Allochromatium vinosum DSM 180: one gene and its partners. The protein of the gene in region 3 binds, or shares a complex with, the protein of the main gene of each other region. Links are inferred from orthologs where the notes say so. Each region holds a gene or a part of one and is shown on either strand. Other genes may lie near its edges. The genes, in order: dnaX, dnaN and holB.

Region 1 (7,522 bases), 1.7 Mb from region 3 along the record:
GCACCGACCCGCTCGACCAAGGCACCGCGCCGCTCGATGATGTCGGCGATCACGACCAGCAGCGCCAGAACCAGCAGCACCAGGGCGCTGACCAGCATCACCACGGCGATGACCTTGTCGCGCATCGACAGGCGGCTGAAGCGCGTCATCATGGTTCAGCCCCATCCGTCGCCCACTGTTGCATCGCGTCGACCTCATCAGAAAACCAAACGCCCTGTTCGAGGCGAATTCTATAGAATTAGTCCAGACACGGCTCAGACGAGGTGATCGGGATGCGACGACACGGCAGCGAGGCATTCATCGGTTTGATCCTGCTCGGACTCCTGGTATGCGCTCCGGCACCCGCCGCTCCCGAGCGCTCCTGGGAGCCTGGACTGGCGACCGAGTCCGGGACATGCATCTGGACCGCACCGCTCGAACCCCGGCCAGGGCAGCCGCTGGAGGTCTTCGCGGTGTCGACCGATGGCGCGCTGGAGCGTCTGAACCTGACCGATCCGGCCGGCCAGACACGCCCGTTGCGCACCCTCGCCCAAGGCGGCCCACCCTGGAGTCTCTATGGCACCGTCTTTCGTCCCGAGCGCGGCACCTACCGTCTCGAAGCGATGCGCCATGGCCAGGTCGTCGCGCGCACCGAGATCACGATCGGCAACGGCATGAGTGATCGCGGCAGTGGTCGGTGGGATCTGGCCACCGAGGCGCTCTATGCGGCCTGGATCGAACATCTGTTCAACGCCCCGCCCGAGCAAGCGCTGACGTTCGAGTCGCTCACGCCGGTGCTGAGCGACCCGGCACAGAACTTCCTGTTCGGCTATCTGGGTGCCAACGAGGACAACTCGCTGCGTTCCGAGCCGGATTGTGCCGACCTGCCCTACTATCTGCGCGCCTACTTCGCCTGGAAGCTTGGTCTGCCCATCAGCTATCGTGCCTGCAACCGCGGCAGCCGCAGCCGTCCACCGCGCTGTGAGTCGCCCATCGTCGACACCCGCTTCGTCGGCACGCGCGCTCCGATCGGCACCTTCCGCGAGGCCACCCGCCGACTGGTCGACACCGTGCACTCGGGCAGCGCGCGCACCGGGCTGCGCGACGAGGCCACGGATGTCTATCCGGTTGCGCTCTCACGCGAGACACTCTGGCCCGGAACCCTCTATGCCGATCCCTATGGTCATGTCCTGATCCTGGTCAAGTGGCTGCCGGGCGATGGCCGGACCGCCGGTCGATTGCTCGCAGTCGATGCCCAGCCGGACAATTCGGTGGCACGCAAGCGCTATTGGGAGGGCAATTTCCTCTTCGCTCAGACGGCGAGCGCCGGCCCCGGATTCAAGGTCTTCCGCCCGCTGGAGCCCAAAGGCGCGGGCTGGCGACTGGCCTCCAACGCCGAACTCGATGGACGCTCCGGTCGCCCGGCCTTTTCGCTGGAGCAGGCCGACCTCGATTCAGACAGCTTCCACGCGCGCGTCGCGCGGATCATCGATCCGCGCGGACTCGACCCCGTTCGTGCCTATGACTCGGTTCTGGAGGCGCTGATGGAGCAACTGGAGACCCGCGTGACCTCGGTCGACACGGGCGAGCGTTACATGCGCGAACATCCGGGCGCCGTCGTGCCCATGCCGAGCGGTCCGGCGATCTTCGAGACCGTCGGCCCCTGGGAGGACTATGCGACCCCCTCGCGCGACATGCGGCTGCTGATCGCCCTGAAGGTGGTCGAGGGACTGCCCGAGCGCATTCGCCGCCATCCCGAACTCTATGCGCTCGCGGGCGAAGACACGGCTAGTGCGGCCGACCGGGTCGCACGCCTGCACGAGCAGCGACTCGATGCTCGCACCATCACCTATACGCGCAGCGATGGCAGCCCCTGGCGTCTGAGTCTGCGCGAACTCTATGCCCGGCGCGCCAACCTGGAGGTCGGCTACAATCCCAACGATTGCGTCGAGATCCGCTGGGGCGCGACACCGGGCAGCGCCGAGGCCGCGACCTGTGGCCGCCGGGCACCATCGGATCAACAGACGCGGATGGAGTCGTACCGCGCCTGGTTCCGCGACACCACCCGCCCACCGCGCTGAGAGGATGCCCATGCGCCGCTTCCATACCCAGACCCGATGCCGATCCGGACGCATCGCCGCTGTCGACCGACTGGGTCGGTGGCTGATCCTGGTCGCCAGTCTGGCCCTCCTCTCCTGTGCGGCGCCGCCGGAATCGGTCGGACCCGAGGGGCGCACCGGCACCTGGTCCGGGTATCCCATCGGTACGCCGCCGGCTCCGAATCCGGCGCTCAAGCGCGCCATCATCGCCCGCGCCGAGCAGGAATGGGCCTACTTCGGCCGGCAGGAGATCGTCTTCAAGGGGGCGGTGGAGAGTATTCCACTCGTCGGCGACTGGGAGGACGATGGGGCGCGCCAGAGCAACCGCGTCAATGTCTATTGGCGCTCGGTCGGCGAGTCCAGACTGACCGGGATGGACTGCCAGAAGCCCTGGTCGGCGGCCTTCATCAGCTGGATCATGCGTAACGCGGGGGTTCCGACACATCAGTTCCGGCCCGCGATCGCCCACTGGGTCTACCTCGCGGACCTGATCGAGTCCGCCAGCCTGCCGGGACGCTATTTCGTGCCGCGTCGTCTCCAGGACTACAGCCCTGAGCCCGGCGACCTGATCTGCGCCTACCGTCAGCCATCGCGCGTCATCATGACCGACGGCGCTGTACGCGCCGGCACACTCACCGGACTCAGGGCGCATTGCGATCTGGTGACGGCCAAGCACGGCCGCACACTGGAGGTCATCGGCGGCAACGTGCGCAACTCCGTCTCCAAGGTCCGGCTCGAACTCGACGGCCGGGGGCGCCTGCAGCCGATTCCTCGCCGCCCCTGGTTCCTGATCCTGCAAAATCGGCTGTGACTCCAGGCAGCCGCAACCGTCAATCGTGTTCCACCATGGGCCGGGAGTGTCTGGATACCCTGGACGTGGTCTATCGGGAGAGCCAGCTATGTTTCGAATCCTCGCCGTCGCCACGGCCGCCGCATCCGTCCTGATCAGCGGCTGTCTACCGCCACCGCCGGGTCATTTCGGCTCGTTCGCCACGCCGGTCACTCCTGACGAGTACGGTCGGCGTCTGTGCCGCCATCTGGAGCTGGAAGACTATGCGGCCTGTCTGAGCGAGGTGCTCGGCTACTTCGAGGAACCCAGGCCCGACGACCTGCCCTACGGTCGCAACTCGAACGCCGGGCCGATCGCCCTGGTCCTGGATCGACGGGTCTATCTGGGTCGCTACGACGGCTCGCCCCTGGTGACGCGTTTTCGCGTCACTCACGGCAACCAGTCCTGCCAGGGCGGCTACGATGCCTTCGCCGGCTCGACCGACGCCATCCTCGACGTCCAGTGTTCCGATGGACGCCGCGGCTGGGCCGATCTGACCTCGGCCCTCGACGGGCGCAACGGCATCGGGCGTCTCGAACTGGAGGACGGCACCCAGGCCGAGATCGTCTACGGCTATACGGCGCTGGGACAGGCCGAACCCTATCCCTATGTGCACTGGACCCCGCCGGCGGACTAGCCCGAGACCTCGCCCCGCAACTGCCGGGTGAGCTTCTGGATCTCGCGCTGCATCTCCAGACTCTCGAAGGGGCGTAACGCCGGGGCCTGACGGTTCATCAGACCTTCGAGCAGCAGTTGACTGGAGCGCACCAGCCCGACCAGCTCGCCCGAGACGCGCACTGTCTCATAGGTGTTCCAGGCGGCGGCGATGTCCTTCTCCAGTTCCTCGCGTGCCTGGCGCACCTGTGCGGCCTGATCGACCAGATACTGCCGATAGAATCCGGCCGCCTGGAGCGTGAGCTGCTGGGCCTGGAGATTGCCCTCCAGCAGGGTGCGCCGGTCGGGGGTCTCGCGCAGCAGGCGCTCGGTGTCGGCGGCGAGCGTCTGAGTCTGGCCGACGATGTCGTCGATCTGGGGCAGATAGCGCTCGTCGATCGCCTCATCGATCTGGACGTGCATGCGGTCGAGCGACTTGAGCAGCACGACATAGAGTCCGTAGTAGCGACGCGCGCTCTGCAAGTCCTCGCCGCTCTGCTCCAGCAGCTCCTCCAGTTGCAGAGTGATGGATTTGACGTTGTCGAACAGGATGCCGAGGTCGACCAGATTGTCGCCGACCACGGTCGAGAGCAGCAGGTCGAGCTGCTCATCCTCCAGCTTCAGTCCGATGGCGCGCAGCGACTGGGCGAACTCGCGCTTGAGTGCCTCGACCTCCTGGGCAGCACGCCGGATATCGGCCTCGCGCGCGGCGATCAGGGCGTCATAGTCGGCGATGGTCTTCTTGAAGGTCGATTCGGACGGGGCCGTCACCCGTTTCTGGCGATGATCGGCGATCTCGGCGCGCCAGCGGACGATCTGCTCCTGCTGGGCCTGAATGCGATCACGGTATTTGAGCGCCGGCGAGACCGAGAGGATCGAGACCGCTTCGTCGAGCAGAGCATCGATCTCGGCCTGGTTGGCCTTCTGGTCGTGACCGAACCAGGCGCTCTCCGGCAACGTCTGATGACGCTGCTCCAGGAGCAATGCCTGGTCGAGCGTCGGCAGGGCGCGCTGCCAGATCTGATTGAAGTCCGGTTCCTGGCCGTCGAACAGGCCCCGCGCATCGCGCATCGTCTGCCCGGCCAGATCGCGTGACTGCTCCCACCAACCAGCCGCGCGCTCGCGCGTCTGTGACCAGAGATCGGCGTTCGCTCCGGCCTCAGTGGAATCCGCCGTCTGCGCGCCGGCACCAGAGGTCAGGAGTAGCAGACCGAGCGCCAGTGCACCGAGTAATCGAGTCGAGTCGTGGGACATGACCAAGCCTCTCGTCGCGAGGTAGATAGATGCGTTCTATCTTCGCATGGAACACCGGTGCTCGCGTACCCTCCGGACTCCTCGGCGCCTATCTGGAGCCGGCCGCCGCGCGACCTGGATCGTTTGTGTTCCGGGGATGTCTCTGCTAATCTCCGCGCTCGCTCCGGCGGCCCCGGCTGTCGAGCGAGCGTTATGGTGGCCCGTGCCGGTCCCCTCGCAACGTGAAACCGTGAACCCGGTCAGGCCCGGAAGGGAGCAGCCGCAGCGGTGGAATCGTGTGCCGGGGTGTGGCTGGCGCGGGTCGCCGCCCCCATAGGCCGTACTTCGCCCCCTGCCCGCGATTCCTCCACCCGGCCCAAGCCCGGACTGATATAATCGCGTGATGTCCTATCAAGTGCTTGCCCGCAAATGGCGTCCCCGGTCGTTCGACGATATGGTCGGGCAACAGCATGTCGTGCGCGCGCTCTCCAATGCGCTCGACCGCGATCAGCTCCACCACGCCTATCTGTTCACCGGCACCCGCGGCGTCGGCAAGACCACACTCGCCCGCATCCTGTCCAAGGCACTCAACTGCGAGCAGGGCGTCGGCTCCCATCCCTGCGGGGTCTGCTCGGCCTGTCGCGAGATCGATAGCGGTCGCTTCGTCGATCTGCTCGAAGTCGACGCCGCCTCGCGCACCAAGGTCGACCAGACCCGCGAGTTGCTCGAAAACGTCCCCTATGCTCCGGCGCGGGCGCGCTTCAAGGTGTACCTCATCGACGAGGTGCACATGTTCTCCTCGCACAGCTTCAATGCGCTGCTCAAGACTCTGGAGGAGCCGCCGCCGCATGTGAAGTTCCTGCTTGCGACCACCGACCCGCAGAAGATCCCGGTCACGGTGCTCTCGCGCTGTCTCCAGCTCAATCTGCGCCGGCTGCTGCCGGGCGAGATCGCCGATCGGCTGACCTACGTCCTGGAACACGAGGGGCTGGCGTTCGAGCCGGCCGCCCTGCCCCTGCTCGCACGCGCCGCCGACGGCAGTCTGCGTGACGCGCTCAGTCTGCTCGATCAGGCGATCGCCTTCGGCGGCGGGCGGGTCATCGAGTCCGAGACGCGCGCCATGCTCGGCACCGTCAGCGGCGATCTGGCACTCGACATCCTCGACGCGCTGGCCGACGGCGATGGCGCTGCCGTACTGGGGTCGGTCGAGCGCGTGGCGGCCATGACGCCCGACTTCGCCGAACTGCTGCGCGAGCTGATCGGACTCCTGCACCGGCTGGCGCTGATCCAGCAGGTTCCGGCGACCCTGACGGCGGACGACCCGGATCGCACACGTCTGCTGGCGCTCGCCGGGCGGCTGGCCCCGGAGGACGTGCAACTCTTCTATCAGGTGGCCCTGACCGGACAGGCCGATCTGCCGCTGGCGCCCGATCCGCGCGGCGGGCTGGAGATGGTCCTGTTGCGCGCACTCGCCTTCCGGCCTGCGCCCCGTGCGACGCGCATGAGCGACAGCCCCAGGACCGCCGCAACCACGGAGCACGCGCCAACGGCCAGCGTGCACCCGAACGTTCAGGCATCGCCGGTGCCGCTTCAGCCGGCCGGCGCACCGCCACAGACTGAACCCGGCGCTTCGGAGTCAGCGCCCATCCAGTCCGGCACGCCGACACTCGAGACGGCCGCCGACTGGCAGCGGCTCGCCGCGCGTCTGTCGATCGGCGGTATCGCCAATCAGCTCGCCCACAATTGCGCCTTTCGTGAATACAGCAACGGACGGCTCAGCCTCCAGCTCGATCCGGCCGCCGAGCGTCTGCGCGCCCCGAGCACGGTGACGCGCCTGAAGAGCGCGCTCGAACAGGCACTCGGCCGTTCGATCGAACTGGAAATCAAGGTTGCGCACCCCGAGCAGGAGACCCTGGCGCAGCGGCGCACGCGCGAGGCCGGAGAGCGTCAGCAGATGGCCGTCGAGCAGATGCATGCCGACCCGGTCGCCCGGTCGGTGCGCGAGACCTTCGACGCGGATTGGGCGCCGGGGAGCATTCGTCCAGCCGACTGAGGCGCGCGTTGCACCTCAGACATGGCAGCGATCAGAATTTCAGGCATGATTGGCCCCGACGGGATCGATCGGTCGAATACGAGCGCCCGGAGCCGTCGGGCGCCTTGTCACAACCCTTGAGGTATATCCACGATGAAGGCACTGGGTGGCCTGCTCAAGCAGGCGCAGAAAATGCAGGAAGACATGCAGCAGGCGCAGGCGCGTCTGGCGCAGGAAGAGACCACCGGCGAGGCCGGCGGCGGTCTGGTCAAGGTGACGCTGAACGGCCAGCATCAGGCCAAGCGCGTCGAGATCGACCCCTCGCTCATGGGCGACGACAAGGAGATGCTCGAAGACCTGATCACGGCCGCCATCAATGCCGCCAGCCAGCGCATCGCCGAGAAGACCAAGGAGACCATGTCCGAGCTGACTGCCGGGATGCCGCTGCCTCCGGGCATGAAGCTGCCCTGGTCCTGAGCCGGGTGGGCGAGCGTTCGCTGCTGAACCAGTTGATCGAGGCCCTGCGCTGTCTGCCGGGCGTCGGTCCCAAGTCGGCGCGGCGCATCGCCTTCCATCTGCTGGAGCGCGATCGTGAGGGCGGCGCGCGTCTGGCGCGGGTGATGGCCGAGGCCATGGTCGCGATCCGGCGCTGTTCGCGCTGCCGGACCCTGACCGAGCACGAGGTCTGTGCGCTCT
Region 2 (7,522 bases), 2.2 Mb from region 3 along the record:
GATTCGTGCTCGACTGGACACGCAAGCATTATGCCGATCGTCTGCTCGAGCTCTGCGCGCGCCACAGTCAGGGTGAGGTTTCGGAGATCCATTTCGAGGTCGGCGAGTTCGCACGTGAGTCCGGTCCCGCGAAAGGGAAGGGCGCGCGCGCCGGCTCGAAGGCCTCCGTGATCGACTCGGATCTCGCCACGCGCCGCGCCGCGGCCAACCTGAACGCCGACTTCAATTTCGATACCTTCGTCGAGGGCAAGTCCAACCAGCTCGCGCGTGCGGCCTCGATCCAAATCGCGCGCAATCCGGGCGGTACCTACAATCCACTGTTCATCTATGGCGGCGTCGGGCTGGGCAAGACCCATCTGATGCACGCGGTCGGCAATGTCATCCTGGCCTCCAATCCGAGCGCGCGGGTCGTCTATCTGCACTCCGAGCGCTTCGTCGCCGAGATGATCAAGGCGTTGCAACACAATCGCATCGAAGACTTCAAGAAGACCTATCGCTCGGTCAACGCGCTCCTGATCGACGATGTGCAGTTCTTTGCCGGCAAGGAGCGCTCGCAGGAAGAGTTCTTCCATACCTTCAACGCACTGCTGGAGTCCGGGCAGCAGATCGTGCTGTCCAGCGACCGCTTTCCCAAGGAGGTGACGGGGCTGGAGGAGCGTCTGCGCTCGCGCTTCGGCTGGGGGCTGACGGTGGCCATCGATCCGCCGGATCTGGAGACCAGCGTGGCCATCCTGCATTGCAAGGCCACGCAGCTCGGCGTGGAACTGCCCGAGGACGTGGCCTTCTTCGTCGGGCGGCGCATCCGTTCCAACATCCGCGAACTCGAGGGGGCGCTCAGGCGTCTGGTGGCCAACGCACACTTCACCGGCAAACCGATTACGCTGGAGTTCGCCAAGCAGGCGCTGCGTGATGTACTCGTGGCCCAGGATCGACAGGTCAGTCTGGAAAACATCCAGCGCACGGTTGCCGACTACTACAAGTTGCGCACCTCCGATCTGCTCTCGGCCAAGCGCAGTCGCTCGCTGGCACGCCCGCGCCAACTGGCGATGGCGCTCGCCAAGGAGCTGACCAAGCACAGTCTGCCCGAGATTGGCCAGGCTTTCGGTGGGCGGGATCACACCACGGTTCTGCACGCCACGCGTAAGATCAAGAGTCTGCGTGAGAGCGACGCGACGATCGAGGAAGATTACCGGAACCTACTGAGAATGCTGACGCTGTAGCGCGACTCCATCCGACTGAATCGACACACTATCCCTATACTCAATGGCTAGCCTGCCAAGCTAGCGCTATCCATCTCCGCGAGATCATGGAGCCACCGATGGAATTCGTTGCCAACCGAGAAATCGTCCTGCCCGCGCTCAATAAGGTGATCGGCGTCGTCGAGCGCCGTCAGACCCTGCCGATCCTGGGTAATCTGCTCGTGGTCGCCCGCGCGGGGCGCGTCACCCTCACGGGTACCGACCTGGAGGTCGAGGTCAAGACCAGCTTCGAGGCCGAGATCCAGCAGGAGGGCGAGACCACGATTCCTGCCCGCAAGCTGGTCGACATCTGCCGCAATCTGAGTGAGGGCGCCGAGATCCGTCTGCGCGTCAAGGATGAGCGTTGTGTCGTCACCTCGGGACGCGGACGTTTCACGCTCGGGCTGCTGCCGGCGGCGGATTTTCCGACCATGGATCTGGAGGAGGGCGGTTTCGACTTCCAGATCCAGGAAAGCCAGCTCAAGCGGTTGCTGGACAAGACCGCCTTCGCCATGGCGCAGCAGGATGTTCGTTACTATCTGAACGGTCTGCTGCTGGAGCTGCATGCGACTGTCCTGATCGCGGTGGCCACTGATGGACATCGGCTGGCCAAGTTCGTCACCCCGCTCGATCTGACCCTGGACACCGAGCGTCAGGTGATCGTGCCCAACAAGACGGTCATGGAACTGAAACGTCAGCTAGGCAGCTCGGACGATCCGATCTCTATCCGTCTGAGCGAGCGCAGTCTGCGCGTGGTGGTCGGTGCCATGACCATGACCTCCAAGCTCGTCGACGGCCGCTATCCCGAATACGAACGTGTGATTCCGGGCCATAGCGGACGCACGGCCACGGTCGAGAAGGATGCACTCAAGCGCGCGCTCTCACGCACCTCGATCCTGTCGAACGAGAAGTATCGCGGCGTGCGTCTGAGCTTCGATCCGGGCACGCTCAAGTTGCTGGCGCACAACCCCGAGCAGGAGGAGGCCGAGGAAGAGATCGAGCTGGAGTACGACGGCGAGCCGATCTCCATCGGTTTCAACGTCGCTTATTTGATGGATGTGCTCGGCGTGATCGACGAGACCGCAGTGATCATCCATTTTCAGGATGCCAACGGTAGTTCGATCTGGCGCGGCGTGGGGGGCGAGAGCGAGACCTTCGTCGTCATGCCGATGCGGCTGTGATCCGTCTCCGTGTGCTGATTCGAACGTCCTGATCCACGCTATCTGGAGGAAGGTTCCACGTGGAACATTCGGACGCCGTTTCAGAGTTTCCCGGTCCGGCGTTTCACGGATCACGCTCGATGTTCCACGTGGAACATTCGGGCGTGGATCCGGAACCTGGACTGCGCTCACTTCGAATCGAGTCGCTGCGCAACATCCGGCGGCTCGACCTTGCTCCCGATACGCGGACCCTGTTGCTGACAGGGGCCAATGGCGCCGGCAAAACCAGTGTTCTGGAAGCCATCTACCTGCTCGCGCGCGGCCGAACCTTTCGTGGAACCAAGGCCGGGCCGCTCACCACTCAGGGCGAATTCTACACGCGTGTTGAGGGACGCTATCAGCCGTCCGACCGTGACGTGGTGCGCCTGCGCTATGTCAAGGAAGGAGCCACGGCCGTGCGTGACATCCATCCGCCGCTCTGGGCGGAGACAGGCGGTGCGGATTGGCGTTCACCCTTGCAGGTCAAGCTGGTCGGCGAGAACGCCCAAATCCTGCTCGATGGCGACCCGAGTCTGAGACGTCGCTTTCTGGACTGGAATGTGTTCCACGTGGAACATCGCTTTGCCCAGGTTCAAAAGGATTTCACGCGCGTTCTGATGCAACGTAATGCGGCCATTCGTTCGGGTGGCAGTCAGCTTGGGCTATGGGATCGCCGTTTCATCGCGCTGGCCGAGTCCGTGGATCGGCAGCGCGCTGCGTTCCACGCTGAATGGCGCACGTGCTTTTTGGATCTGTGCGGCGACTATCCGTTTTTGCATGGAACCGATTTGCGCTATCGGCGCGGCTGGCCGGATGGTCGAGAGCTGGGCGAGACCCTGGTCGCGCTGGCCGATCAGGAGCTGGCGCGCGGCTACACCCTGGCCGGCCCCTCTCGCGCCGATTTTCGCATCGATCCGGGCGAGGGGCGGCGCGGCTTTTCGCGCGGACAGACCAAGATTGTGGTTGCGCTATTGCAACTAGCCGCCGAGCGCGTCCATCGCGCCCATGGGCGTGAGCCTGTGATCTGGCTGCTCGATGACCTCGAAGCCGAGCTGGACCGAACCCTGGCTGAGCGTCTGTGGAGCGCCTTTGGCGCCACGGGCAATCAGGTCATCGCGACGCGCGTTGCGACCGATGGCGATCCGGGGATTTTTGGCAATACCGAATCCTTGACGATGTTCCACGTGGAACATCCCGGCTGAGGTGTTCGAGACCATCCAGACCGAGATGGCCGAACAAGGTAGGCGAGTGCTAGCGATAGAACAGCGACACGATCGTCAGCCCCGGTGCGCTGGAATCACCGTGAACATAGTGGAGCGAGGCCGTGCGATAGTCGGGCCAGTCCCAACCATAGACCGACTGGCGTCGATCCTGACTGTGTGGTGGTCCAAGTGCGCGCGAGACCGCCGGGAGCAGGGCGCGGGTCTGATCCGGACCGGGGATCTGGAGCAGAAGCGAGGCGACACGCGGACTGTCGGGATGGGTTTCGACCTGGATGGCGACGGCGCCGTACCGCCCCTCGAACGCCGCGCATCCGGGGTTGATGGGGGCGACAGGGTGCAGATAGTCCAGTCTCGGCAACGGCTGATCCTGGCGAATGTCGCTGAGGATCCGCTCGACTTCGGCGGTGGAATCGGCCTGAACGGTCCCGAAGGTCAGGAGCATGAGCAGCAAGCCCCACAGCGCCCCGCTTGACAGTGTCGTGAATGGCATGTGTTCTGTTCTCCAGTGGTCTTGTCGTGATCGTGCGTGGAATACCTCAGCCACCCGGTCCGGTCTGATCGTCCTGATCGCGCATCAGCAGCGACAGCAGACGTCCGCGTGCCGCCCGCCACGCCAGCCAGGACAGATACCCCAGCGCCAGGAGGCCGAAGCCGAGCAACGCCCAGTCGGCGTCGGAGAAAACCTCGTAGTGACGGTAGCGTTCCGACGGGCGGATGTAGGAGACCCGCTCCTCCAGGGAGGCCATCACCAGGGACGCCAGGATACCGGCATTGACCAGCAGCACGACATAGCCGAACAGCGGAATCAGCCACAGCGTCGCCAGCGCAAAGGCCATGACCAGGATCGGCGCGAAGAGGTCCAGGTCGAATTCATCGTGCACGGTGAACAGGATGAAGGCCGCCAGCAGGATCAGCATGGAGTGCCCCAGATAGGACGGCAGGGGTGAGCGCGCCGGCGTTCGCTCGGAAGTGTGGTGCTGGCTCATGAAATGGCGTGCCAGCGCCTCGATCTGCACGAAATTCTCGGGTGTGCAGTAGACCTCCATCAGCGGTCGCCAGGCGTTGCGGAAGATCAGCCGATGGGCACGCGGTTGGACCTGGAGGCTGAAACCGCCGCGCCAATCGAGCCGCTCGCTCTCACGGGCGCGGGCGGTCAGTCCGGCGCCCGTTGGGCCGGGTTGTCCGCTCGCCGCGCCGCCGAGTACGGTGAGGCGGTTGACGAGCCGACTGGTGCGGTCGATGGTCTCCTGGTGGATCCCTTGGGCATCGAGCGTATAGCGCGTGCGCAGACGGTTGCCGAAGACGATCAGGGCGATCAGCACGAAGCTGACGAACAGACCCACGCCGACCAATGCAAAAAGTCCCGCCAGGGCCGGAATGCCGTCCCACTCTCCCTGGGCGGCCAGAATGACGCTCATGAAGAGGCTGGGAATCAGCGCCGCCAGTCCGGCGACCAGGGCCAGTGTCTTGAGCAGACGCGGGTTGGTTGCCAGTGGGATGTCGATCTCCCAGCGGATCTGGGGAGGAGGTGGTTTCATGGATTACGGGTCTCGAAGCCGATGAGCGTCATGGCGTCCTGCGAGCGGTGATGGCGTATCGGCCTGGATTGGCCGTCAACCCACCTGAATCCTGTCTCCATATCCGGTCATTTCCAGATAGCCGCGCCCGATCTCGCGTCCGGCCTCGAGAATATGAATCGCGCCCTCCCAATACAGGGTGTTCGTTGAGCGACGACTGTCGAGCTCCTGGTCGTCCATCAGCGGGCGGAGGTCGTAACGACGACCGCCGATACGCAGGCTCCACTCGACCGGGTACTCGATGCCGGTGCGTGGCGACCGCCAGCGTCGAAGCGGGAGCCATTCGACCTGCTCCGGTGCAAGCGACCGAGTACGGCCATCGGGGAAGCGCCGAGTAGCCCCCGCCCAGAGTGCTGTGCCGTCAGGTCGACGCATTCGAAAGGCCATGAGCGCGCCGCCATCATCCAGGTTCAGGCCGACCCAATCCCAGCCGTCGGCGCCTTCCGGGCTGTAGGCGCTCGACCATTCGTGATCCATCCAGGCGCGCCCGCTCACGGCGTGTCGGCGACCGTCGAGCGTCAATTGACCCTCGACCTGCAAGTGTGGCCGGCTGTAATAATAGCTGGCATGGCGTGGGTCGGGCGCCTTGCGGCTGAACCCATGGTCGCCGTTGAGCATGGGCGCTCCAGTGAAGGCCAGCCGGAGGTCATAGGCGAAGTCCTCCGCATTCACACGCGTGGCATAGTGCTGATCGCTTTGCTCGAACGACCAATCATCGAGCCAGACGTGCGTCCGATCCGTGGCGTATCCAGCGCGTTCGAAGCCCACGCGGGCGGCGCGTTGATCGTGACGCAAGCGGCCCAGTCGAGGATCGGCGATGGCCGCATGGGCCAGTAGCAGCTGGCGTGGAGCGAAGGCGCTCGGGTTGTCCTCACCGATTCCGGTACGCACGCGGAAGAAGGTGATCTGAAAGCCGAGTGGATCGTCGTCCGCTCCCTTGAGCCAACCGGTCACATACCACCATTCGGTGCGGAATCCGGGGTGGGCTCCCTCATCGTCCGGGAAGCGGAGAACGCGACCGGGGAGTACGGCGTCGAAAGCGATCGCCGGGTCGGTCTCCGCGCCGGCAGAGTCGGTGGCCGGCGCAGTCGCCGCCACGATGCGGGTCAGGGGCAGGCCGGCGAGAGCCAGCAGACAGGTGCGTCGATGCATCACCAATCCTCACGTACGGCCAGCACGGCATCCTCGCGCATGGCCTGCCGGCCAGCGAGCACGGCGGCGAGGCTGGCCAGGGTGGCGAGCGTGCCGGCAAATACCAGGAGTGACAGCCAGGGGACGCTCAGGTCCATGCTCCAGTGAAAACTCTGACGATTCACGACCTCGATCAGAATCCAGGCAATGGCGCCGCCGACCGTCAGTCCGCCAAGTATCCCGACACCGGCCGCCAGACTGCCTTCGAGAGCGAGCAGAACGCCGATCTGACCGCGCGTCAGCCCCAGGTGGCGCAGCAGACCGAACTCCCGACGCCGCGCGGCCGCGAGCGCGGCAAAGCTGGCGGCCACACCGGCCAGACCAATGATGACGGCGGCGGCCTCCAGAACATAGGTCACGGCGAAGGCGCGATCGAAGATTCTCAGGCTGATGGCGCGTATCTCACCTGGCACCGTGACCTCCAGTGCACCCGAACCGCCCGCCGCCTTGAGTGCCTCGGCCACGCTGAGCGTGTCGACACCGGGCGCCAGCCAGATGGCAGCGTCCTGCGCCGAGTGATCACCGCTCAGGCGCCGGTAGTCGGCGAGATCCAGCATGAGACTGCCGGTCTGGCGTGCATAGTCGCGCCAGATCCCGGCGACCTGGACCGGCACCTCGGAGCCGGCCAGTGGCAGCCGAACACGATCACCCGGACGCCAGCCCTGGAGGTCGTGCAGCGCCTCGGAGATCCAGATCGCCGTCTCGCCCTCGGCTACCGCGTGGGCCGAGCCGACCAGCGGGAGTTCGCGTCCATCGGGCGACACGGGTCGGGCCAGCAGCGCGACCGGCGGTTGGCCGGAGGCCAGTCGCAGACTCTCATGACGGGTGAACTCGATTCGAGCCACACCGGGTACGTCCGCGAGTCGCGCCTGTAGCGCTTCGTTCAGAACACCGCCGCTCTGGGCGCGTCCGGCGCGCAGATAGAGGTCAGCGGGAAGGATCTGGCCGAGCCAGACATCGACCGATCCACGCAGCGAATTGACCATGATCGCCATGGCGACCACCAGGGCCACACTGGCGAGGACGCCCGTGGCGGCGACCGCACTCATCCCAGGGGCGGCCCGCAACCGGGCGGCGGCAAGCCGCACAGGTAC
Region 3 (7,371 bases):
TCGGCGCCCCGTCTCGGGTCTTGATCGATGGCCGGCCTGGTGATCGGTTCTCGATTCTCGACCGGGCGCTGCACTACGGGGATGGTCTGTTCGAGACCATCCGCCTCGCCGCCGGCTATCCCTGCCAGTGGCAGCGCCACATGGATCGGCTGATCCTGGGCGCGGAGCGTCTCGGCATCGACATGCCCGACACCGCTCTGCTCGCCGCCGAGGCCGCCGACGTGACCTGGGGACAGCGCGAAGGCATCCTGAAGCTGATCCTCTCGCGCGGCGAGGGCGGACGTGGGTATGCGCCGCCGATGCCAGCCGTGCCCCGGCGTCTGCTCCTGACCTATCCCTTGCCGTCCGCGCCGGGGCGTGACTGGCGTCAGGGCGTGGCCGTGCGCTACTGTCAGACACCCGTCTCGATCAATCCGGTACTCGCCGGCATCAAGCATCTCAACCGTCTGGACTCGGTCCTGGCGCGCGCCGAATGGAACGATCCGGCCATCGCCGAGGGACTCATGTTCGAATCGACCGGCGTGCTGGTCGGCGGCACCATGACCAATGTCTTCCTGTGGGATGGTCGCTGTCTGATGACGCCGCCGGTCGATCGTGGCGGCATCGCCGGCACCGTGCGCGGTCTGACGCTGGAACTCGCGGCGCGTCTGGGGATCGATTGTCTGGTCACGCGCCTCGATCGCGCCGCGCTCGATCAGGCACGCGGACTCTTTCTGACCAATTCGATCATCGGCGTCTGGCCTGTGCGCGAGCTGGGCGGACACCGGTTCGATGTGTCTCAACTTCCTTGGAATCTGCTCGATCGGCTGTATCGGGCCGCCTGTATGCCGGGATGATCGACCCGATGTCGAAACGTATCGCCGCACTGCTCATGCTCGTCGTCCTCGTCGCCGGCTTTCTCGCTGGGGCGTTATGGCGCGACTATCGCTGTTTCCTGTCGACGCCGATCCAGGTGGGGGAGGAGCGTGTCCTGTTCGACGTACCGCGCGGGACGTCATTGCGCACCCTGGCCAAGCGTCTGCACGAGCAGGGACTGATCGAGCGTCCGACCTATTTCATCGCGCTGGCCTATCTCCAGGGCGATCAGGGGCGGCTCAAGGCGGGTGAATATGCACTCACGCGCGACATGACGCCGCCGCGCGTCCTGGAACAGCTCACCTCGGGCCGGGTGGTCGAATACAGTCTCACCCTGGTCGAGGGCTGGACCTTCCGGCAGGCACTGGCGGCGCTCGACAGTCACGAGGTCTTCGGCCGTGGCGCCAAGCTTTCGGAGCTGTCCGATGCCGAGATCATGGCCCAGATCGGACGTCCCGAGGAGCATCCCGAGGGACTGTTCTTCCCGGATACCTATCGCTTCCCACGCCAGACCAGCGCGCTCGACATCCTCAAGCGCTCGCTCGCCCGGATGGACCGGATTCTGGCCGAGGAATGGGAGAAGCGTGCGCCGAACCTACCGATCACGACACCCTATGAAGCCCTGATCCTGGCTTCGATCATCGAGAAGGAAACCGGGCTGGCCGGCGAGCGCGCGCGTATCGCCGGTGTCTTCACCCGTCGCCTCCAGCGCGGCATGCGGCTCCAGACTGATCCGACCGTCATCTATGGGATGGGTGAGCGTTACGACGGCAACATCCGCCGTGCCGATCTGCGCGAGGCGACACCCTACAATACCTATGTCATCGCTGGTCTGCCGCCCACGCCCATCGCGCTGGTCGGACGCGAAGCGATCCGCGCGGCGCTCAATCCTGAAGCCGGTGATGAGCTGTATTTCGTCGCCAAGGGTGATGGCAGTCATGTTTTTTCGCGCACGCTCGACGAGCACAACCGGGCGGTGCGTCGCTATATCCTGAACCGGGGTGACTGATGGACGGACACGGACGCTTCATCACGCTCGAAGGCATCGAAGGCGCGGGCAAGTCGACCCAGATCGCGCCCCTGGCCGAGCTGTTGCGCGCGCGCGGGCTGAACGTGCTTACCACCCGCGAGCCGGGCGGTTCTGCGCTCGCCGAGCGTCTGCGCGCGCTGCTGCTCGACCCGGACAACCAGGGCATGAGCGAGACGACCGAGCTGCTGCTGATGTTCGCCGCGCGTGCCGACCATCTGGACAGATGCATCCGCCCCGCGCTCGCGGCGGGCGGCTGGGTGCTCTGCGACCGTTTCACCGATGCCACCTATGCCTATCAGGGCGGCGGGCGCGGGATCGATCCGGCGCGCATCGCCCTGCTCGAGGATCTGGTGCAGGGCGATCTGCGACCGGATCTGACGCTCGTCTTCGACCTGCCGCCCGAACTGGGGCTGGGACGCGCCAAGTCGCGCGCCGGCCAGACCGATCGGTTCGAGTCCGAGACCCGGCGCTTCTTCGAGACGGCACGCGCGGTCTATCTCGAACGGGCGAGGGCCAATCCGGAGCGCTATCGCGTGATCGACGCCACGGCATCGCTCGAAGCGGTGACGCGCGCTGTCGCCGCCGAACTGAACGCCTTCGTCGATTCGCTGGAGTCGCGCCCGTGAGTGCGACGCGCGCCGAATCCGCTCCATCGAAATCTGCCGCGCCGTCGCCACGACCATTCGACGTTCCCTTGCCCTGGACCGACGCGATCTGGTCGCGGCTGCAAGCCGCGCGTGCCGCTGATCGGCTGGCACATGGGCTGCTGATCTCGGGGCCGAATGGGGTCGGCAAGCGTGCGCTGGCCCGTGCACTGGCCCAGTCGCTGCTGTGTCAGACCCCAAGCGCCCAGGGCCTGGCCTGCGGCCAGTGTGCCGACTGCCGGCTGCTGGCCGCCGGCAGCCATCCGGATCTGATCGAGGTCGGCCCGGACCCGGAGAGCAAGTCGGGCGAGATCCCGATCGATGCCGTGCGGCTGTTCGCCGAGCGCGAATCCCTGACCCCGAGCCGGGCGCTCTTCAAGGTCGTCCTGATCGATCCGGCCGACCGACTCAATCAGGCCGCCGCCAATGCGCTGCTCAAAACGCTGGAGGAACCGACCGGGCATACCGTCCTCTGTCTGATCGGCGAACGTATCGGGCGTCTGCCGGCGACCATTCGCAGTCGCTGTCTGCTGATTCCCGTCCCCATCCCGGATGAAGCCCAGGCGCTGAGCTGGCTGGCGTCGCGCGCGCCGCGTGCCGACTGGCCGTTGCGTCTGCGTTTGGCGCATGGCGCCCCATTGCGCGCGCTCGCCGAAGCGGCCGACAGCGCACGGCTGGAACAACGCGGCCAGTGTCTGGATGGATTGCTGGAGATCGCACGCGGACGTGGCGATCCGGTCACGATCGCCGGACGCTGGAACGAGATCGGCGCCGGCCGTATCCTTGACTGGCTCGCCGGCATCATGGGAGATCTGCTGCGCCTGGGTGTCTGCGCCACACCGCCCCGGCTCGATCACCCGGATCGACAGGACGACTTGGCGGCGCTGGCGCAACGGCTCGATCCGGCGGCGGCGCACCGTTTTCTCAAGCGGATACTGGAAACGCGCGCGCTGGGCGAGAGCAATCTCAATCAACAGTTGCTGCTGGAATCCCTGGCCCTCGACTGGGCGCGGATCGGCCAGTCGGCACGAACCGGGACTGGAGGATCGAGCGGATGAGCACTTCCAATCCACTGGGCGGACTCGGTGGTCAACAACGCATCCTGAGCTTCGCCATCAAGGACAAGAGCGCCCTCTACGCCTCTTACATGCCTTTCATCAAGAATGGCGGACTCTTCATCCCCACCAACAAGAGCTATCAGCTCGGCGACGAGATCTTTCTGCTGCTCCAGCTGATGGACGAACCCGATCGTATCCCGGTCGCCGGGCGCGTGATCTGGATCACGCCGACCGGTGCCGAGGGCAACCGCGCCGTCGGGGTCGGCGTGCAGTTCAACGATCAGGATAAGGGGGCCACCCGGCGTAAGATCGAGGAATATCTGGCTGGCGCGCTCGCTTCCGAACGTCCGACTCATACCCTCTAGTTTCACCCGGCCGCATCCAGGCAGTTTTTTCGCTTTCGGAGGCTCATCGTGTTGAACGATCTGACTATCCGCACGCGTCTTACGGGTTTTACCATCCTGCTGATTCTCGTCGTCGGCCTGAGTCTGCTGACGCTCTCGCGACACAGTGCCATGCGCATGGCCAACACTATGGCGGATCACACCCTGCGCATGAAGATCGAGGGGGATATCGCCTCGGCGCGCGCACGTCTGGCCTGCGAATGGGGCGGGCTGCGCCTGCACAACGGCGCTCTGGTGAATGGTCGGCAACAGCCGGTGGCCGATCACTTCGATCTGGTGGATACCCTGAGCCGGGAACTGGGGGTTTTGGCCACGTTATTTGTACGCGAAGGCGGCGACTTCACCCGTGTCAGCACCAGTATCCGTCTGCCGGATGGCCGGCGGGCGGTGGGTACGGTATTGGGGCGGGACAGCGCCGCCTTTGCACCGGTTTCGGCCGGACAGCGCTATATCGGCGAAGCATGGATCCTGGGTGCTCCTTACCTCACCGTCTACGATCCGATCCTCGATGCTTCGGGTGAGGTGATCGGCATCCTGTTCCTGGGCATTTCCAGGGAGCAGATCGACACCATCGTCGGCCGGGGTGTCAGGCAGATGCTGGGGCAACTCAGCCTGGGCTTGGTGGTGGTGATCGGTCTGGGCTTTATAGCCTCGTTTTTCCTGTCCCGGATGATCATCAATCCGGTGCGCCAGGTTGCAGACACATTGCGCGAAATCGCCCAAGGGGAAGGGGATCTTACCCGGCGCCTCAAGGCCAGTGGCCACAACGAACTTGGCGACCTGGTACAGGCCTTCAATGCCTTCGCAGACAAAATTCATCGCCTGGTCAGGCAGGTGAGTTCGACCTCCTCGCAGGTCGCGGCGGCGGCGGAGCAGCTTTACGCGACCACGGATCAGACCTCGGAACAGGTGCGCCGCCAGCATTCGGAAACCGAACAGGTCGCCACAGCCATGAACGAGATGGCCACCACGGTTCAGGACGTGGCCCGCAACGCGGCCGAAGCCGCTCAAGCGGCCTCCAGCACCCAGGCAGAGGCCGTTTCCGGCGAAGCGGTGGTGCAGCAGACCATCCGCTCCATCGAGGATCTGGCCAATCAGGTGGAAAGCGCCACCCAGGTGATCGGCAGGTTGTCTGAGGACAGCGAGAACATCGGAAAGGTGCTGGAAGTGATCCGTAGCATCGCCGAACAGACCAACCTGCTGGCCCTCAACGCGGCCATTGAGGCAGCCCGGGCTGGTGAGCAGGGACACGGCTTTGCCGTGGTGGCCGACGAAGTCCGTACCCTGGCCAGCCGGACCCAGAGTTCCGCCAAGGAGATCCAGGAGATGATCGAGCGCCTGCAAGGCAGCGCGGCCGGCGCCGTCACGGTGATGGAGGATGGACGAGGTAAGGCGCGGGACAGCGTGATTCGGGCGGACAAGGCCGGTCAGTCCCTGCAGACCATTTCCAGTGCGGTGAACAACATCAGCGATATGAATGCGCAGATCGCCAGCGCCGCCGAACAGCAGTCGGCCGTGACCGAGGAGATCAATCGCAACATCACCAACATCGCTCATTCCGTGGAGCAGACCTCCTCGGGTTCGGATCAGGTCGCCCGAGCCAGTGAAGAGCTGGCGCGCCTAGCGGCCGAACTGCAATCTGTGGTGGGGCGGTTCCGGGTCTAGACCTAGACGACCATGCGCTTGCGGAATTTCACAGCGTACTGATCCGCACCTCGTACACCCCGCCGATCACCACATATTCATCCTCGCCCCTGAGCAGGCCCGGCAGGAGCTGGTTGTAGCAGAAGACCTTGGCCAGGGGCACCTCCACCTCCAGGATGTAGTCGCCGAACTCGTCGGCGCGCTCACGCTCGCGGGTGAAGCTGTTGAGATTGTTGAGCAGCACCCGATAGCGCGAGCGCTCGGCGCGTTCCAGGATCTCATGCTCGTCGATGCGGTTGATGCCGCGATAGAGCCGGACATGGCTCTGTTCAGGATGCGCGCGCGCCAGTTCGTACTGGCAGTAGGCATAGAGCAGATCGAGCTGTGACTCCAGCGCGTTGGTCGCATAGAGACCGCGTGAACCCTCATACAGATAGCGCTGATAACACTCCCCGCCGCGCTCCAGCAGCGATCCGGCGTGATGACGCGCCAGCAGCCCAAAGCGGCTCTCCACCCAGCGCTTGAGCACCGCGCCCTCGCGTCCATCCGAATCGAACGACCAGCCGCGCACCAGCCGCCGATAGTTGGCCTTGATCCGTGCCGGTTTCTTACGGCCCGGCATCGACCCCGCTTCCTCCGGCTCTTCGAGCAGGAACCACACCGTCATGTAGTCCATGAAACGCTGGGCGCGCTCGGTCGCGTCCGGCAGGCCGTCGAGCATCCGGAACAGCCCGGCGTGCAGATCGCGGATGCCGTCGATCTCCAGCGCCACCGGATGACGCTGGAAGCTGAGACTGCCGAGGATCACCGCCGGCAGGTTGCAGCGATTGATCGGCTGGCGGGCACTGGGCGGGAGCGTGGGCGGCGGCGGCTCGTCGTGTCGGATTTGTCTGTCGGTCTCCATACAGCCCCTAAGGCTTTGTCGTGGATGCGACCATCACGAACGGCGGGGGTCGCCTGACAAAAGCGCAATCAAATCAGGATTTTATATTATTTTCAGACATTGGCATGGCATCTGCTTTAGTTGCTGGCGAGTGAGTCACTCATTCGATCCCAGCCACAGCGAACCAAGAGGAAAATCACCATGGCAATGCGTCAATGCGCCATCTACGGCAAAGGCGGTATCGGCAAGTCCACCACCACCCAGAATCTGGTGGCCGGTCTGGCCGAGCTGGGCAAGAAGGTCATGATCGTCGGCTGTGACCCCAAAGCCGACTCGACCCGTCTGATCCTGCACTCCAAGGCACAGAATACCATCATGGAGATGGCCGCCGAAGCCGGTTCGGTCGAAGACCTCGAACTGGAAGATGTGCTCAAGGTCGGCTACGGCAACATCAAGTGCGTCGAGTCCGGCGGTCCTGAGCCGGGTGTGGGTTGCGCCGGTCGCGGCGTCATCACCGCCATCAACTTCCTGGAAGAAGAAGGCGCTTACGAGGCCGATCTGGACTTCGTGTTCTACGACGTACTCGGCGACGTGGTCTGCGGCGGATTCGCCATGCCGATCCGCGAGAACAAGGCCCAGGAGATCTACATCGTCTGCTCCGGCGAGATGATGGCCATGTTCGCCGCCAACAACATCGCCAAGGGCATCGTCAAGTACGCCAGCTCCGGCGGCGTGCGTCTGGCCGGTCTGATCTGCAACAGCCGCAACACCGCCCGCGAAGACGAACTGATCATGGAGCTGGCCCGTCAGCTCGGCACCCAGATGATCCACTTCGTGCCGCGTGACAACGTGG

What was found.
Region 1: the proteins of holB (region 3) and dnaX are in contact, whole or in part, in a cryo-EM structure (PDB 8GIZ), measured with the Escherichia coli proteins. The link is inferred for Allochromatium vinosum DSM 180 from one-to-one orthologs.
Region 2: the proteins of holB (region 3) and dnaN are in contact, whole or in part, in a cryo-EM structure (PDB 8GIZ), measured with the Escherichia coli proteins. The link is inferred for Allochromatium vinosum DSM 180 from one-to-one orthologs.

Annotation. Positions count from the first base shown.
Region 1 is NC_013851.1:479,300-486,821, reverse strand. The notes cover bases 4,556-7,522. They hold dnaX (DNA polymerase III subunit gamma/tau), read left to right. Parts: upstream 4,556-5,197; coding sequence 5,198-6,847; downstream 6,848-7,522. Other genes in these bases: recR (recombination mediator RecR), read left to right, coding at 7,309-7,522; ALVIN_RS02080 (YbaB/EbfC family nucleoid-associated protein), read left to right, coding at 6,980-7,303; ALVIN_RS02090 (hypothetical protein), read right to left, coding at 4,556-4,815. In the rest of the region: ALVIN_RS02110 (ATP-binding protein), read right to left, coding at 1-152; ALVIN_RS02105 (hypothetical protein), read left to right, coding at 273-2,060; ALVIN_RS02100 (DUF2272 domain-containing protein), read left to right, coding at 2,071-2,889; ALVIN_RS02095 (hypothetical protein), read left to right, coding at 2,978-3,544; more of ALVIN_RS02090, read right to left, coding at 3,541-4,555. UniProt on the Escherichia coli protein: Part of the beta sliding clamp loading complex, which hydrolyzes ATP to load the beta clamp onto primed DNA to form the DNA replication pre-initiation complex.
Region 2 is NC_013851.1:374-7,895, forward strand. What follows is about bases 402-3,368. They hold dnaN (DNA polymerase III subunit beta), read left to right. Parts: upstream 402-1,318; coding sequence 1,319-2,419; downstream 2,420-3,368. Other genes in these bases: dnaA (chromosomal replication initiator protein DnaA), read left to right, coding at 402-1,220; recF (DNA replication/repair protein RecF), read left to right, coding at 2,563-3,368. Also shown: more of dnaA, read left to right, coding at 1-401; more of recF, read left to right, coding at 3,369-3,639; ALVIN_RS00025 (hypothetical protein), read right to left, coding at 3,689-4,150; ALVIN_RS00030 (hypothetical protein), read right to left, coding at 4,197-5,198; ALVIN_RS00035 (lipocalin-like domain-containing protein), read right to left, coding at 5,274-6,389; ALVIN_RS00040 (FtsX-like permease family protein), read right to left, coding at 6,389-7,522. UniProt on the Escherichia coli protein: Confers DNA tethering and processivity to DNA polymerases and other proteins. Acts as a clamp, forming a ring around DNA (a reaction catalyzed by the clamp-loading complex) which diffuses in an ATP-independent manner freely and bidirectionally along dsDNA.
Region 3 is NC_013851.1:2,159,825-2,167,195, reverse strand. What follows is about bases 1,768-4,583. They hold holB (DNA polymerase III subunit delta'), read left to right. Parts: upstream 1,768-2,579; coding sequence 2,580-3,587; downstream 3,588-4,583. Other genes in these bases: ALVIN_RS09365 (methyl-accepting chemotaxis protein), read left to right, coding at 4,001-4,583; ALVIN_RS09370 (PilZ domain-containing protein), read left to right, coding at 3,584-3,952; tmk (dTMP kinase), read left to right, coding at 1,864-2,511; mltG (endolytic transglycosylase MltG), read left to right, coding at 1,768-1,864. In the rest of the region: pabC (aminodeoxychorismate lyase), read left to right, coding at 1-836; more of mltG, read left to right, coding at 845-1,767; more of ALVIN_RS09365, read left to right, coding at 4,584-5,656; ALVIN_RS09360 (NAD(+)--dinitrogen-reductase ADP-D-ribosyltransferase), read right to left, coding at 5,685-6,539; nifH (nitrogenase iron protein), read left to right, coding at 6,720-7,371. UniProt on the Escherichia coli protein: Part of the beta sliding clamp loading complex, which hydrolyzes ATP to load the beta clamp onto primed DNA to form the DNA replication pre-initiation complex.